2 regions of the Brevibacillus choshinensis genome follow, and region 2 is predicted to be linked to the other one. Evidence: predicted binding sites of a transcription regulator. Region 2 holds the regulator's gene; the other holds the start of a gene.

Region 1 (7,011 bases), 1.2 Mb from region 2:
ATCTGCCCCTCCCGGCTGGATCGTTTCCGTATAGCCGCTCGTATTGTTTCGATTCAGTACATGATTGTTACTCAGCAAGTAACGTCGGGCACGCCGAGCTGCTTGGGAGACAATCAGTCCAGCGGTCCCCGATATACCCGGATATCCGACGCTGTAGCCCGCAATGACTGGCCGTATTCTACGGCGGTATCTTCCGCTTGCCGCACCCGGACGTACCAATGGGTGACAGCAGCAGCGGCCAGACACGATCGTCCTCACTGGTACTGATATGTTTGCTTTGGACAGGTGCCTGTTCACGGTGACGCTTCTTGGGCAGTGTTTGGCCACTTTTGCACTGGCATCGACCGTGTACATCACGATGCAGGCGCCGCCCTTTTTATTTTTCCCATTCACATAGCCGACCCCAATGCCGACGACGCCCGGCATCTTCCTCCACTTTTTCAACAGCTGACGCTTGGCTCGCAACGCTTCCCGAAAAGTTGCCATCGAATCTCTTCCTTCCTCCATCGGTTTCACATTGCCATCGTATGTCGGACTTGGCCACGTATATTGGACCCCTGACACAAGCTTGAATGCCTTTTTTGTCTCTTGCACGACCCTGCATCCACCTCATTCGCACTTTTCCAGCAAAAAAACCGCCTGGCTCTTTTTACGAGCCAAGCGGTTCTCTCTCAGGTTAGCGATTAGGACGCTTCCTGCACAGCAGCCTCCGTCACTGGATGCTGCAGGTTCTTATTGGTGTGGACCAACACGATATTCAAAATGACAGCTGTCAAGGAGCCTGTCACGATTCCATTTTGGAGCAGCATTTTTGCCATGGTTGGCAACTGATCAAACATGGTTGGCACTGCCGCAGAGCCCAATCCTACAGCAATACTGCAAGCGGCGATCAGCAGATTTTCGTTTTGACGCAGGTCTACCTGGGACAAGATGTTGATGCCAGACGCGACAACCATCCCAAACATCGCGATCATCGCACCGCCCAATACCGCATTCGGTACGATGGTGGTCAGCGCAGCCAGCTTCGGCAGCAGTCCCAGCACGACCAAAATACCGCCAGCGCCGATCATGACGTCACGCGTTTTGATGCCAGTCAGACTCACCAGACCGACGTTTTGGGAGAAAGCTGTGTACGGGAATGCGTTGAAAACACCGCCCAACATGATGGCTACCCCTTCGCCGCGCAGACCCTTCACTACATCTTGCTTGCTGATCTCTTTGTTCGTTACTTTTCCGAGGGCAAAGTACACGCCTGTAGACTCTGCCATGCTGATGATGTTCACCAGAATCATGGTGATGATCGCAACGATGCTGAATTGCGGCGTACCAAAGTAAAAAGGCTCAACGATGCTAAACCAGGAAGCGCTCGCCACATTGGCAAAGCTGACCATCCCCATGAAATAAGCCGCTACCGTACCGACGATCAGACCGAGCAAAACCGAAATCGCACGAATAAATCCAGTAAACAGACGATTGATGAGAAGAATAATAACGAGTGTTCCCAAAGCCAGAAGCAGATTGTGTGGCGCGCCGAAATCCGGCATTCCTTGGCCACCAGCGGCGTTGTTCATCGCTACAGGAATCAGGGACAGACCGATGATCGTCACCACTGAGCCTTGTACGACTGTCGGGAAGAAACGAAGCAGCTTGCCGAATAAAGGAGCCGCCAAAACGACGAAAATACCTGAAATAATAATGGCGCCATAGGCCGTTGCCAGGTTACTAGTAGAAGCGATGGCAATGATCGGCCCTACTGCCGTAAACGTACAGCCCAGGACGACGGGGAGACGAATCCCTGTGTAGCGAGTTCCCAATACTTGCAAAAGCGTTGCGATCCCGCAAGTGAACAAGTCTGCAGCAATCAAGTAGGCGATTTGCGCCGGGGTCAAATGGAGCTCTCCCCCGATAATCAATGGCACTACGACTGCTCCCGCGTACATGGCCAAAACGTGCTGCAAGCCCAGTGTTACCACTTTTTGTTTGGATAACATACGTTTTATTCTCTCTCCCTCTATTTATTTGGATGTTGCGTGTGTTGCAGCTGGTTCAATAAAATGAATCTCGCCTGGAGACATGGATTCGATGCGAGCGAGTGACTCGATGCGAACTCCCTCTTTCTCCAGCAATCCGCGGCCCTCCTGGAAGCTTTTTTCAATCACCGCGCCAATCCCGACGAGGTGTGCCCCCGCGTCCTTGATGATTTGCGTGAGCCCAACCAACGCTGCGCCTGTCGCCAGGAAGTCATCAACGATCAGCACGCGGTCATCAGCGTGCAAATACTGCTTGGAGACGCTGATCTGATAAGTCTCCTGTCGAGTAAAGGAGTGAACCGGCGCAGAATATACTTCCTCGGTCAGGGTAACCGCCTTCTTCTTTTTCGCGTAGATAAAAGGCACCCCTAACGCAAAAGAAGCCGCCAATGCGAAATGAATGCCGCTCGCCTCGATCGTCACTACTTTTGTTACGTTCTGATCGCGGAACAGCTCGGCAAATCTTTCACCGATCTTCATCGTCAGCTGCGGGTCTACCTGGTGATTCAAAAAAGCGTCCACTTTCAATACGGATGCAGACAGCACTTTCCCGTCCCGGACGATTCGCTCTTGTAGTTCTTTCATCTATTTTCCCCCTCCATGGAATGCAAAAAGCCTTATAAATCCAATAAAATAAAGGAAGCCCAGAGAGAACAGTTCACGGGCTGGTACGATCGAAAATACCAACTCCAAGTGAAATCTGTCCCTCTGGGCTTGTTTCTCCCTGAGGTGCAGCACGCTCATAAATCGCGCGAACATCAAACGCCAGTCAGCCCTGATGGCAAAGGATCGCCAAAAACAGAGGCTGGATCGCGGATGTTCTCTCACTCGTAGTCAGGTGATTTACGGTCACCCGGTAGAAACTGTTGGGCCTTATTCCCAAAATTATACGAGCCTGCATATGCTTTTTGGATATTGAACAATCTATCATATCTGGCAGCTTAGGAGCAAGCGTTAATTTTTGAAAGCCTGCATAGCTGTAAAAGATGGAAAGAGCCCCCGATTTACGAGGGCTCTCTCTTTTATCGCTTCGGCTTGCGCTGCCGCATTTGTACATTGATCTTTTTCCATTTGTCCTTCTCAGCTGCCTGCAGTCGCGCGTCTTCCTTTCGCGCCAGATGAGCAAGCTCTCTTTGCAGTTTGAGGTAGCTGTCAAAACGTGCTTTTTCCAACATGCCATCAGCGATTGCTTCCTGAACGGCGCAGCCTGGCTCCCGCACATGCTGACAATCGTTAAATCGGCACTCTTCTGCGATGGACTCGATGTCATCGAAGGCTCCGCGGAATCCTTCGTCCGCTTCCCAGAGCTGCAGCTCGCGCATGCCAGGCGTGTCAATCATTAAGCCTCCGCTAGGCAAGAGGAACAGCTCCCTGTGCGTCGTCGTATGCCGGCCGCGGTCGTCCCCTTCACGGACCTCACTGACCCGCTGCATGTCCGAACCACTCAGCTTGTTGATCAAGGTCGATTTGCCGACCCCGGAAGAGCCCATCAAGGCTATCGTCTTGCCTTCTCCCAGATAAGGTGCCAGCTGCTCCAGCCCTTCGCCTAGCTCCGAGCTGACGACGTGTATGGGTACGCCGATCGCCACAGACTCCACTTCACGAAGTCTGGAATCCACATCGTCGCACAAGTCGGCTTTGCTCAGTACGATGACTGGCGATGCACCGCTTTCCCATGCGAGGATCAGATAGCGCTCCATCCTGCGAATGTTAAAGTCATTATTCAAAGCGTTGACCAAGAAGACGGTATCTACATTGGCGGCGACAATCTGCTCTTCCACCGAATCGCCAGCCACTTTTCGAGAAAACTTGCTTTTGCGCGGCAAGAGAGCATGAATCGTCGCTTTCTTTTCCTCTGCCCGCGGACTGATCACGACCCAATCCCCCACCGCTGGATAATCCTCGCGGCCAGTCGCTTCGTACCTGAGCTTACCCGTAATTTCACCCAAGAGCTCGCCATGCTCGCTCAAGAGGCGATAAATCCGTTTATGTTCCAGTGTGATGCGTCCCACACTGTAGCCTTGTTCGGCAAATGGAGCGAAATGAGTAGCAAATGCCTCATTCCAGCCCAAAGATTGTAAGGTTTGTTGTACTTGTTGATTCACGAACGGATTCCCCCTGCAAATGGTTTGTAATTGGCGCTATGCCAGAACCAGTCACAGTCGAATCCTCACATCATGAACGGTTTTACTTCTCGCCAGAAAGGAGGATTCCTGTGACCCCGATTGCTACAATCTCTACCGTTTTTGTGTTTGCCATAAAACATCTCTCCTTCTTTGCAAACCGTTTTATCCAGTTTGACCGTTATTTCCCAACTATTGTACCACGAAACGACGCAGATGCAACAGCCTTAGTCGCCGCCGCCTCCACCGCCGTCGCTGCCCCCGCCGCCATCAGAACCGCTGTCACCATGGCTATGACCGTGGCCGTGGCCATGTCCCCAGCCTCCGTCAGAATCATCCCGCCTGTGATCGTTGTCGATGTAATACGGAGTGCTGCTGTCAGTCGACGAGTGGGAACGTCTGCGTCCGCCTTTTGCGTTTGTTGCCAGAACGATCATCAAGACAATGAACATGACCATAACGATAATGAAAATTTCCATCTGCTCCACTCCCCTCTGGGCCATGCCTTGAAACTCGGTTGTACAACCCCAGTATACCACGTTTTTGTAATCCTCATGGAACGGACTGTCATATTAGGGTGAGACTGGTCGATTATCCGGCAGTTCTGCCGTGAATAGGAGCCACTGCCAATATATTCGCGATGGCAAAAATGCGATACGCACCTCGCGTGTAACAGTATGCCTTCATCCTCTGCCCGGCAGCATCCAGCTCGAGAATGCGCACGATTCTCCTGCTGGTATCGCCGTTTCTATCCAAGTAAATCATCTCGATGCTTTGCTGTCTTTCCCAATATCTGTTCAGTTCACGCATCATCTGATGTCACCGCCATTTCATCCTTAGAAGCATTTTATCACCAGGAACACTTGTTCGCAACTTTTGTTCCTATTTTATGCGAACACAGCGTAAGCATGCAAGAAAAAAAGACACATGCCCATTGGTGAGCACGTGCCTTTTGGTTGTTCTTATTGCTTTCTCATGGCCTTACCGTACACGTAGACGATCGGGGATAACAGCACGGCCGCCACGATCAGGGAGGCTCGAATGGACACCCGACTTCCGACCCAACCGACAACGGGCCCCCCCGCCGTCTGTCCCAACGCATTGGATTGGCTAAGCATGGAGAGCACGGTCGCCCGTACGCTGCTCGGGATGTTGAGATTCAGCCACGTATCGTAAAGCGGGCTGCTGATCGCATCGAGGACGCCGATCAACAGCAGGGAGCAAAGCGCCCACCAGAAGCTCGGGGCCAGCGCAAAGGCCAGGAGCAGCACAATCCGCAAGCTCGTCAGGACGAACATCCCTACCATGACCGTGCGTTCGTTGTTTACATCGAGCCTTTTTTCCGTGACCTTTACCGCAATCAAGCCCAAAAAAGCAGTGAGCGCCGCGATCACCCCAAACCAGACAGCCATCGAGAAGGGAACCGTTCCCGGAAAGCCCACATCGGCAATCAGATGTGCTTCCCGCAGTCGATCATATCCTTCCGAGGCAGCTCCGCTAAACAAGGTGACGATCAGGATCAGCAGCAAGATCCGCTGGGAGCGCACGACTTTGACACCTGACAGCCACGTCGTTTTCATTTCCTGCCACTGGGTAGAATCCTTCTGTCTCTCTCTCGTGACGAATCCCGTCTCCTTCATGAAAAGGATCAGGAAAACTCCGAGAGCGGCATACATCAAGCCGCCGACAAAGTAAGGGAGCTGTGTCCCCAGCGTAGACAAGCCTACGCTCAACCCGATTCCAGCCAGCGTGGCCATGAGCGAAGCCCTCTTGGCACGAATAAACAGACTGCCCAAGCCTTTCTCCCCAACCTCGTCTGCGATCCATGCTGTATCAGCACCACTGACAAAGGTGTGCCCGACACCGAAAAACACCTGCGCCAAGAGTACCCATCCCAAAACCGGCAGAGTAGGAAGCATTTCCTGCAAGGGGCCAACCATGCCTTGGAGGGCAAATCCGGTGCCGAGGACAAACATGCCGATAATCATCGACAAGCGTCTGCTGTACGTATCGGCCACTACACCCGTGACTCCCTCAAACAGGACTACAGTGAGCTCCAATACCGTGCCCACGATCAACAGCTCCAAGGGAGACAGCCCCAGGGTAGCGATGTAGAAAATGGCGTAGGTCGTAAACATCGTCGAGTTGGCAAGTGACGTAATAAAGCGCATGACCAAGTACAATTGTGTCGCATTCATTTTCATAGGAACAACGATCCGCCCTTTTCGGCAGATGGACACGTTCCGTTTTCGTTCCGGTTTCGGTCTGTTCGACGTACGCTACTTCCTCCGTCTTTTCGCCAAACCTATTGCTGCAAAAGCGGACGCGTCTTTCTACCGCGTAATTTATCTTTTGGCAGTGAGTGAGTTGCAGCAATTTGGGATACTAACATGGTTCATACACCTCCGACAGTAATTAGTTTCATTATAATGAATTTGGAATTTTTGACCAGAGCCTTCCTTTTACGACCAATGACTTTCAGCGGACAGGAAATGGCGGAAACAAGCATTCTATTCTCGATCCTGAAGGAAGAAACAAAAAAACCGCGCAGCGTAGGTTCTGCACGGTTTCGATTCCTTCTTACGCTTTTTTGCGGAACAGGCTCACGATCGCGAGCAAGAGGGCCAATCCAGACAGGACCAACGGCAAAGTGTTGCTGCTACCGGACGTAGCTGCCGCTTCCTGAGCAGGTGCTGCACTCACTGGCTGCCCCGCATCATGACCTGCCTCGCCTACCCCTTCCTTGATGGTGGTCACGGATGCAGGGGTTTGAGAGTCAGGAGCTCCCGTCCATTCCACTACTTCTCCATCCGCATAGGTCTGGTACGCTTTCCAGGACAACGTGCCAGCTTCTTTCG
Region 2 (7,011 bases):
CCGATGTAGACCTGATCCAGCTCGTACACTTCATCCTTCATAAAGTCTACCCGTCCGAAGTATGGCTTTTCACGTCCCTGGTCCTCAAGATAGCGCAGATCCTTCGACTTTTTCGAATTCACGACTTGTTTTACGTAGTCGTCGGTAGCTTCCCGAATATCCTCGCGTAATTGCGTGATTTCACTGTCAATTATCGCGATGGTGTCATCCAGCTTCTTTTGTTCCCGTTCGTATTCCCGGTGTTGGGTACTCATACCCGTCCCCCCTCTCAGTCCGTTCATTTCGCATTGCTATGTCCATTGTCGTGCCAGCCAAATACCTGCCGCACACGAAAGCAAACCAACCGTCACGCTCAGAAGCGCATACAACAACCCTCGAACAATCTGGCCATCTCCCCAAAAAGAAATGACCTCCAGAGAAAAGGTGGAGAATGTCGTAAATCCCCCCATTACCCCTGTGGCAAACAATAGATACACTTCCGGTGACAACATTCCCCGTTCTTTTCCCCATACAGACAGCAAACCAATCAGAAATGAACCCACGACGTTCGCGAGCCATGTTCCGATCGGCCACCCCGGCTGATTCGCTATCAATGAAAGACCATAGCGCATCATGGATCCGAGTGCTCCTCCTGCTGCCACCGCAATCCATGGAATCATTATGCTTTCCCTCCCATGCTCGGTTCGGAACAAAAAGACACCCTAGCTTGCAGCAAGGATGTCTTTGTTATCAATATCTGTTATCTTACTGTTTCCGACCATTTTCTTCAAGGTCTTCCACGTAACGGATGGAATCCAGGTTTGCTCTCAAAGAAAGCTTTACAGCATCGATATACTTTTGACGAAGTGCTTTTTGCTCGAGCTTTTCTTCCTCGGACAATCCGACCTCTTTTGACTTTTTCACCAGTTCATTAATGCGCTTGATTTCTGCGTCAGATACCACTACTGGTTCCTCCCCACCTGTAAGTAATGCCGCTCCATTATACCATATCCCAAGGGCGGTGCAAGCAGGTCGGGCGTCAGTGAATGGGAAGTTATTCCGGAAGCGGTATTCTCAAGGTCTGGCCAGGGTAAATCATGACACCTTCCATGTCGTTTATTTCTTTGATCGCCGCTACAAGCTCATTCACGTCCATCTTCGCTTCCTCTTGATAGCGAACAGCCAGCTTCCACAAGCTATCTCCGGCACGCACTGTGATTTCCTTTACCGGCGGAGCCACCTCTACACCAGAAGCAAACACCAGTTCGGTCAACAAATAAAAAAAGAGAGAAAAACTAATCAGAAACAATAGAGCCTGTCCTCGGGTAATGCCGAAACGAGTGCGTCGAACTACCTTCTTTTCAAAGCGATTATGTACAGTCAATACAGACATCAATATCTCCTCCTACAAACGTACGTTCTGTTCTCTTGTTACCATCATATATGGGAACGTATGTTCATGTCAACAAAAAAGATCCGAACTTATGTTTGTCGAACGCAAGATCCCATGGTATAATATAGGAAAACATGTTCGAGAAAACTGAGGTGTCTCTTATGTCAAAACTTTCGAATCGACAGCAGGCCATCATCGACTTCATCCGAAAAGAAGTCCGCGATAAAGGCTACCCACCTTCCGTACGGGAAATCGGGGAAGCAGTCGGACTTGCCTCCAGCTCTACTGTACACGGACACTTAGCTCGCTTGGAAAAGAAAGGCCTCATTCGGCGCGACCCTACCAAACCTCGTGCCATTGAGCTCTTGTCTGAGGAAGATCGCTTTCAAGATGATTTTGAAGATTCCGTTGTTCGTGTGCCCGTCATCGGGAAAGTCACTGCAGGTCAACCGATCACAGCCATTGAAGATGTCGAGGAATATTTCCCATTGCCGGAAAACATCGTAACGTCGGACAAGGTGTACATGCTCCGCGTATCCGGTAACAGTATGATCGACGCGGGAATTCTCGATGGCGACTACGTCATTGTCCGTCAGCAGCACGTTGCGAATAACGGTGATATCGTAGTGGCGATGACCGAAGAAGATGAAGCCACTGTCAAACGCTTCTTTAAAGAGAAGAATCATTTCAGACTCCAGCCGGAGAACGCCACGATGGAGCCGATCATCCTCGACGCCGTTTCGATTCTCGGTAAAGTCATCGGAGTCTATCGCTTGATTCACTAATGATTGCAAGTAAAAAGGACAGCCTCTGCTGTCCTTTTTTGCGCCTATGCCGCGATGAAAAACCAAATGATCATCGTCACCTGGAGCACGACTTTGACGACGGCACTTCCCAAAAATCCGATCAATGAGCCAAAGCCTGCCTTGATGGCTTTTTCCATCGTTTGTTTTTGCATGAAGAGTTCTACCAACACGACGAAAGCGAATGGAAGAATGATCATACCGAACGGCGGGAACAAGAAGATCCCGAGCAAAATCCCGATGATCGCCGCAAACGAAGACCACTTAGATCCCCCGTACTTTTTCACAAAATACATATTGGTCAAGAGATCTGCTCCGTACAAGAGCACACTGAGCGCAATCATCCCCCACCAAAAGGATGACGGAAGTCCCGCACCCGGATCTGCAATAAAGAAGTGATAGATCAGGAAGCCGCCCCATAGCAGGATCGTATCAGGTAATACCGGCAGAAAGATTCCGGCGATACTCAATACAAACAAAGCTACCACAATCACCCATAAAAGTATATCCACTACCCCCACTCCTCTCCCTATGGTATACGAGTCAAGCTCATTTTCGTTGCAGTCTGTTTGACAACCGACTACAATCATTTCACACCCCTATTCTATGATCGTTACCCAATTCTTCGGGACCAAAACACGATGGAGGCATCCACATGAAAAACTGGCGTGATCTCGCTTATTTGCAATCCGGCAATGCTCGCCAACAGGCTGCCTGGAATGCCATCTCGCAAATCCGGCTGATGGAATCCTTGTGTGCGTACGATCCCGTTCTCGCCGGCACAATCCCCCTGCAAATCGATGTTCCGGATAGTGATCTCGATATCATCTGCGTGAGTCATGACCTGGATCGCTTTGATGCTGATGTGCGTGCAGCATATGGCAGCATGGAAGGCTATCAGGAGAGCCGTATTCTCGTATCTGGCAAGGATTCCAGCGTCATCGGATTTTATGCACATGACTTCTGGTTTGAATTGTTCGCTCAATCTGTCCCGGTCGAACAGCAAAATGCATACCGCCATATGGTTATCGAGGATCGATTGCTCTCGATCGGCGGTGAAGAGGCTTATCGGGATATTCGAATGCTCAAAGCGAACGGCATGAAAACCGAGCCTGCCTTCGCTCACTACTTCCATATCCCAGGCAATGACCCTTATCAGGCACTTTTGGAGCTAGAGCGCTACCATACGGAAGAGCTTACGTCCTACATTCTCCTCTTCCAAGAGAAAAACCAGTCCAGATAATGCTTGCCGGACTGGTTCCTCCTTATCAGGTGCCTTGCAGCATGCTACTCCACTCGCAGGCCAATGCTTTTCTCTCCAAAGGAGACTCTCTCCATCGGGTTGCCGGCTTCATATCGGACCTGGTCAAGAAGCACATGGCTCCTCAATACATGATCAAATTGCTCCAGCGCTGCTTTCACCTGCGCATCTACATCCAACGTAAGGGTAATGCGCTTTTCGATCGGTAAATCCAGCTTCTTGCGGTAATCCTGAATGACCCGGATGACCTCGCGCACGATGCCCTCCTGCCTCAGGTCCTGCGTGATTTCCGTATGCAATGCCACATGGATTTGGTATCCTGAAGCCCAAGCGTAGCCCATCTTCCCTTGCTTCTCCACAAGCAATTCCTCCAGCGGGATTCGCACCGTTTCATTCTCCAGAACCAGATCCAGATACCCGTTCTGTATCACCTGTTTTGCCTCAGAGTCGCTCAACTCTTTCAGGCCGTTTTGAATGGGGGCCACTTGTTTGCCGTATTTTTTTCCAGCCACTTTCAAATTCAGTTTGAAGCGGTATGTTACGAAGCTGCTGTCATTTTGCTCCGCCCGAATGCTCTTTACATTGATTTCGTCCATAATGATCGCCGCATATCGCTGGACATCGAACGATCGTTCGCTTATGACGATCAGTTCTGACAAGGGCTGGCGTGTCTTGATCCCTGTCTCGTTTCTGATGTTGCGAGCCAGCTCAACGATACGGCGAACCGTTTCCATTTCCGCTTCCAGCACCTCATCGATGGCACTTGGATCTGCCGACGGATAGTCTGCCAAATGCACGCTGTCATCCCCTGCCAAATTGCCGTAAATGTCTTCTGCAATCAGAGGCGCGTATGGCGCGATCATTCGAGCGAGCGTAACCAGGACTTCGTGCAACGTCTGGTAGGCAGAAAGTTTGTCTTCGGTCATGCCGCTGCTCCAAAAGCGGTCACGGGAACGACGAATGTACCAGTTGCTCAGCTCGTCGATGAATGTCTCCAAGTGCATGGCGGGATTGAGAAAATCATACGACTCCAATCCCTTCGCTACGTCTCGCAAGGTGGATTGCAGCCGCGAAAGGACCCAACGATCTAATTCGTGGACAGCAGTGAGTCGCGCGTGCTCCTCGGGCTGGTACCCGTCTATCGACGCATACATGGCATAAAACGCATGGATGTTGTGCAGCGTATCAATCACTTTAGACTTGGCCTCTGCGACGATCCGTTTGGAAAAACGCTTGCTGCTCCACGGAGCGCTGTCAGAAAGCAGTGCCCAGCGAAATGCATCCGCTCCAAACTCCTCGATAACCTCCCAGGGATCAATCCCATTTCCTTTGCTCTTGGACATCTTTTGACCGTTTTCATCCAAGACATGCCCGGTTGATATGACCGCTTTATACGGAGCTTTTCCGTTATAGAGAGTGGATACAGCCAACAAGCTGAAGAACCAGCCTCTCGTTTGGTCGATCCCCTCCGAGATCATGTCAGCCGGATACTGCTCAGCGAATTCTTTCTCATCACCAAATGGATGATGGTACTGGGCAAACGGCATGGATCCGCTGTCAAACCATACGTCGATGACCTCCGGCGTTCTCTCCATCGTCCCTCCACACGAGCAGGGAAGCAATACATCGTCCACGAACGGTTTGTGCAGCTCGAGGCTCTCATCGATCGGTGCCAGTGACCTGTCGCGCAATTCTTTGAAGCTGCCAGGGGCAAACTCACTGCCGCAATCCTGGCAAAGCCAAATATTTAACGGTGTTCCCCAATATCGATTGCGACTGATATTCCAATCAACCAGCTCTTCCAAGAACTTGCCAAAGCGCCCCTCACGCAAATGCCCCGGGTACCAGTCGATCTTGCTGTTATTTTCGATCAGCTGGTCTTTGATTGCCGTCGTTTTGATAAACCAGCTCTCCATGGCGTAGTAGAGCAGAGGAGATTTGCATCGCCAGCAAAACGGATAGCTATGCTCATGCCGCTCCTTGGAAAACAGCAGATGGCGCTGGGACAGGTCCTTGACGATATCCACATCACAGTCTTTGACGAAGCGACCGGCAAATTCCGCGATCTGGGCTGTGTAGCGTCCTGCCAGATCGACGACGTTCACGAAGTCCAGGTCGTGCTGACGAGTCGTCCGATAGTCGTCTTCCCCATGCGCTGGTGCGGTATGGACGATTCCCGTACCGCTTTTGTCACTCACATAGTCCGCATCGACCACGATGTGCCCTTTCTTTACGCGGATATAGCTGAATGGCGGCTCATACGCGGTGCCTACAAACTCCGCTCCTTTGTGTGTGGACAAGATCTCGTAGCCATCCTTCATGACGGCATCTACCAGATTTTTTGCGACAATGTATACTTCTCCAGCCTTTTTCACTCGCACATAGTCAAGCTCTTTGTTGATAGCCAAGGCAACATTGGCTGGAAGTGTCCACGGGGTAGTCGTCCACGCCAGAAAGATGTCATTCCCGTTTTTGCTTCGGAATTTCACTGTAGCACTGAGGTCCTTCACGTCTTCGTATCCTTGCGCCACTTCATGCGAGCTCAGCGTGGTCTGACAATCCGGGCAATAGGGGCTGACTCTGTGGCCTTTATACAGGAAGCCCTTTTTATGGATTTCGGACAGGATGTGCCAGACGCTTTCGATGTAATCATTCGTCAAAGTCACATACGGATGCTCCATGTCGGTCCAATAAGCGATTCCTTCAGTCAGCTCGCGCCACTGCTTTTCATATTCAAACACGCTGCTTTTGCATTTCTCGACGAATTTGGCTACTCCATAATTTTCGATTTCCTGTTTTCCCGAAATCCCCAGCTGTTTTTCCACACCCAGCTCAACCGGCAGCCCATGCGTGTCCCAGCCTGCTTTGCGGACGACACGATACCCCGACATGGTCTTGTAACGCCCGATAAAATCCTTGATCACGCGCCCGAGGACATGGCCGATATGAGGCTGGCCATTGGCTGTTGGCGGCCCTTCATAAAACACGAAGTTGGGCTTCCCTGCTCGGTTGTCCATGGATTTTTGAAATGTATTCTCTTCCCTCCACCGGCTCAAAATCCGAAGCTCTCGTGTCCTCGCCTTTTCTTTCACATCCACCGCTCTCATCGTTTTCATCCCTTCTTTTGATTATTGATGGAGGGAGTGTCCAAGAAAACAAAAAAATCCCGCCCCCTAAGGGACGAGATTCCATCTCGCGATACCACCCTTGTTCCGAAAAGTTCATGTCGATCATGACTTTTCAGCACTCATACTACGTACCATCATACGCGTCCCTTGTAACGGCGGGATCCCGGGTCAGCTTACTTCCACATCTTCAGCTTTCCTTCTCGGAGAGGATTTTCAGCTAAGTCTTGAACGTTGGCTTTCAGCACAGGGCCAACTCTCTGGGGAACAAGGAAATAGCGTACTCTTTCTCGTCAACGAATTTGGTTCGTTCAATTGGTTATATTTGTTTTACACTACTTTCAATCCATTGTCAATTGCGGGCAAGCTTAGCCAGTTGCAAATGTGTATAATTGCATCCAGGCTGTTCAAGCAAATCTGACCAAATCATCTTTCGCTTCTTCATCGGAG

The links. The regulator LexA, encoded in region 2, represses DNA repair genes until DNA is damaged. The targets are predictions, from matches to a motif close to CGAACATATGTTCG.
Region 1: the regulator LexA is predicted to act here: its motif matches at 5,010-5,023, upstream of JNE38_RS23070 (WYL domain-containing protein).

The regions. Positions count from the first base shown of each region.
Region 1 covers NZ_CP069127.1:4,588,255-4,595,265, forward strand. Annotated here, with positions in the region: gene JNE38_RS23045 (chymotrypsin family serine protease) at 1-486, opposite strand, end outside; gene JNE38_RS23050 (nucleobase:cation symporter-2 family protein) at 684-1,991, opposite strand; gene JNE38_RS23055 (xanthine phosphoribosyltransferase) at 2,016-2,615, opposite strand; purine riboswitch at 2,842-2,943, opposite strand; gene rsgA (ribosome small subunit-dependent GTPase A) at 3,053-4,135, opposite strand; gene JNE38_RS23065 (hypothetical protein) at 4,381-4,632, opposite strand; gene JNE38_RS23070 (WYL domain-containing protein) at 4,745-4,966, opposite strand; gene JNE38_RS23075 (MFS transporter) at 5,116-6,357, opposite strand; gene JNE38_RS23080 (YcnI family copper-binding membrane protein) at 6,734-7,011, opposite strand, start outside.
Region 2 covers NZ_CP069127.1:3,429,350-3,436,360, forward strand. Annotated here, with positions in the region: gene JNE38_RS17285 (HelD family protein) at 1-254, opposite strand, end outside; gene crcB (fluoride efflux transporter CrcB) at 291-659, opposite strand; gene JNE38_RS17295 (DUF896 domain-containing protein) at 745-942, opposite strand; gene yneA (cell division suppressor protein YneA) at 1,034-1,372, opposite strand; gene lexA (transcriptional repressor LexA) at 1,534-2,157, shown strand; gene JNE38_RS17310 (DUF456 domain-containing protein) at 2,202-2,687, opposite strand; gene JNE38_RS17315 (DUF4269 domain-containing protein) at 2,831-3,418, shown strand; gene ileS (isoleucine--tRNA ligase) at 3,463-6,543, opposite strand; T-box leader at 6,610-6,867, opposite strand.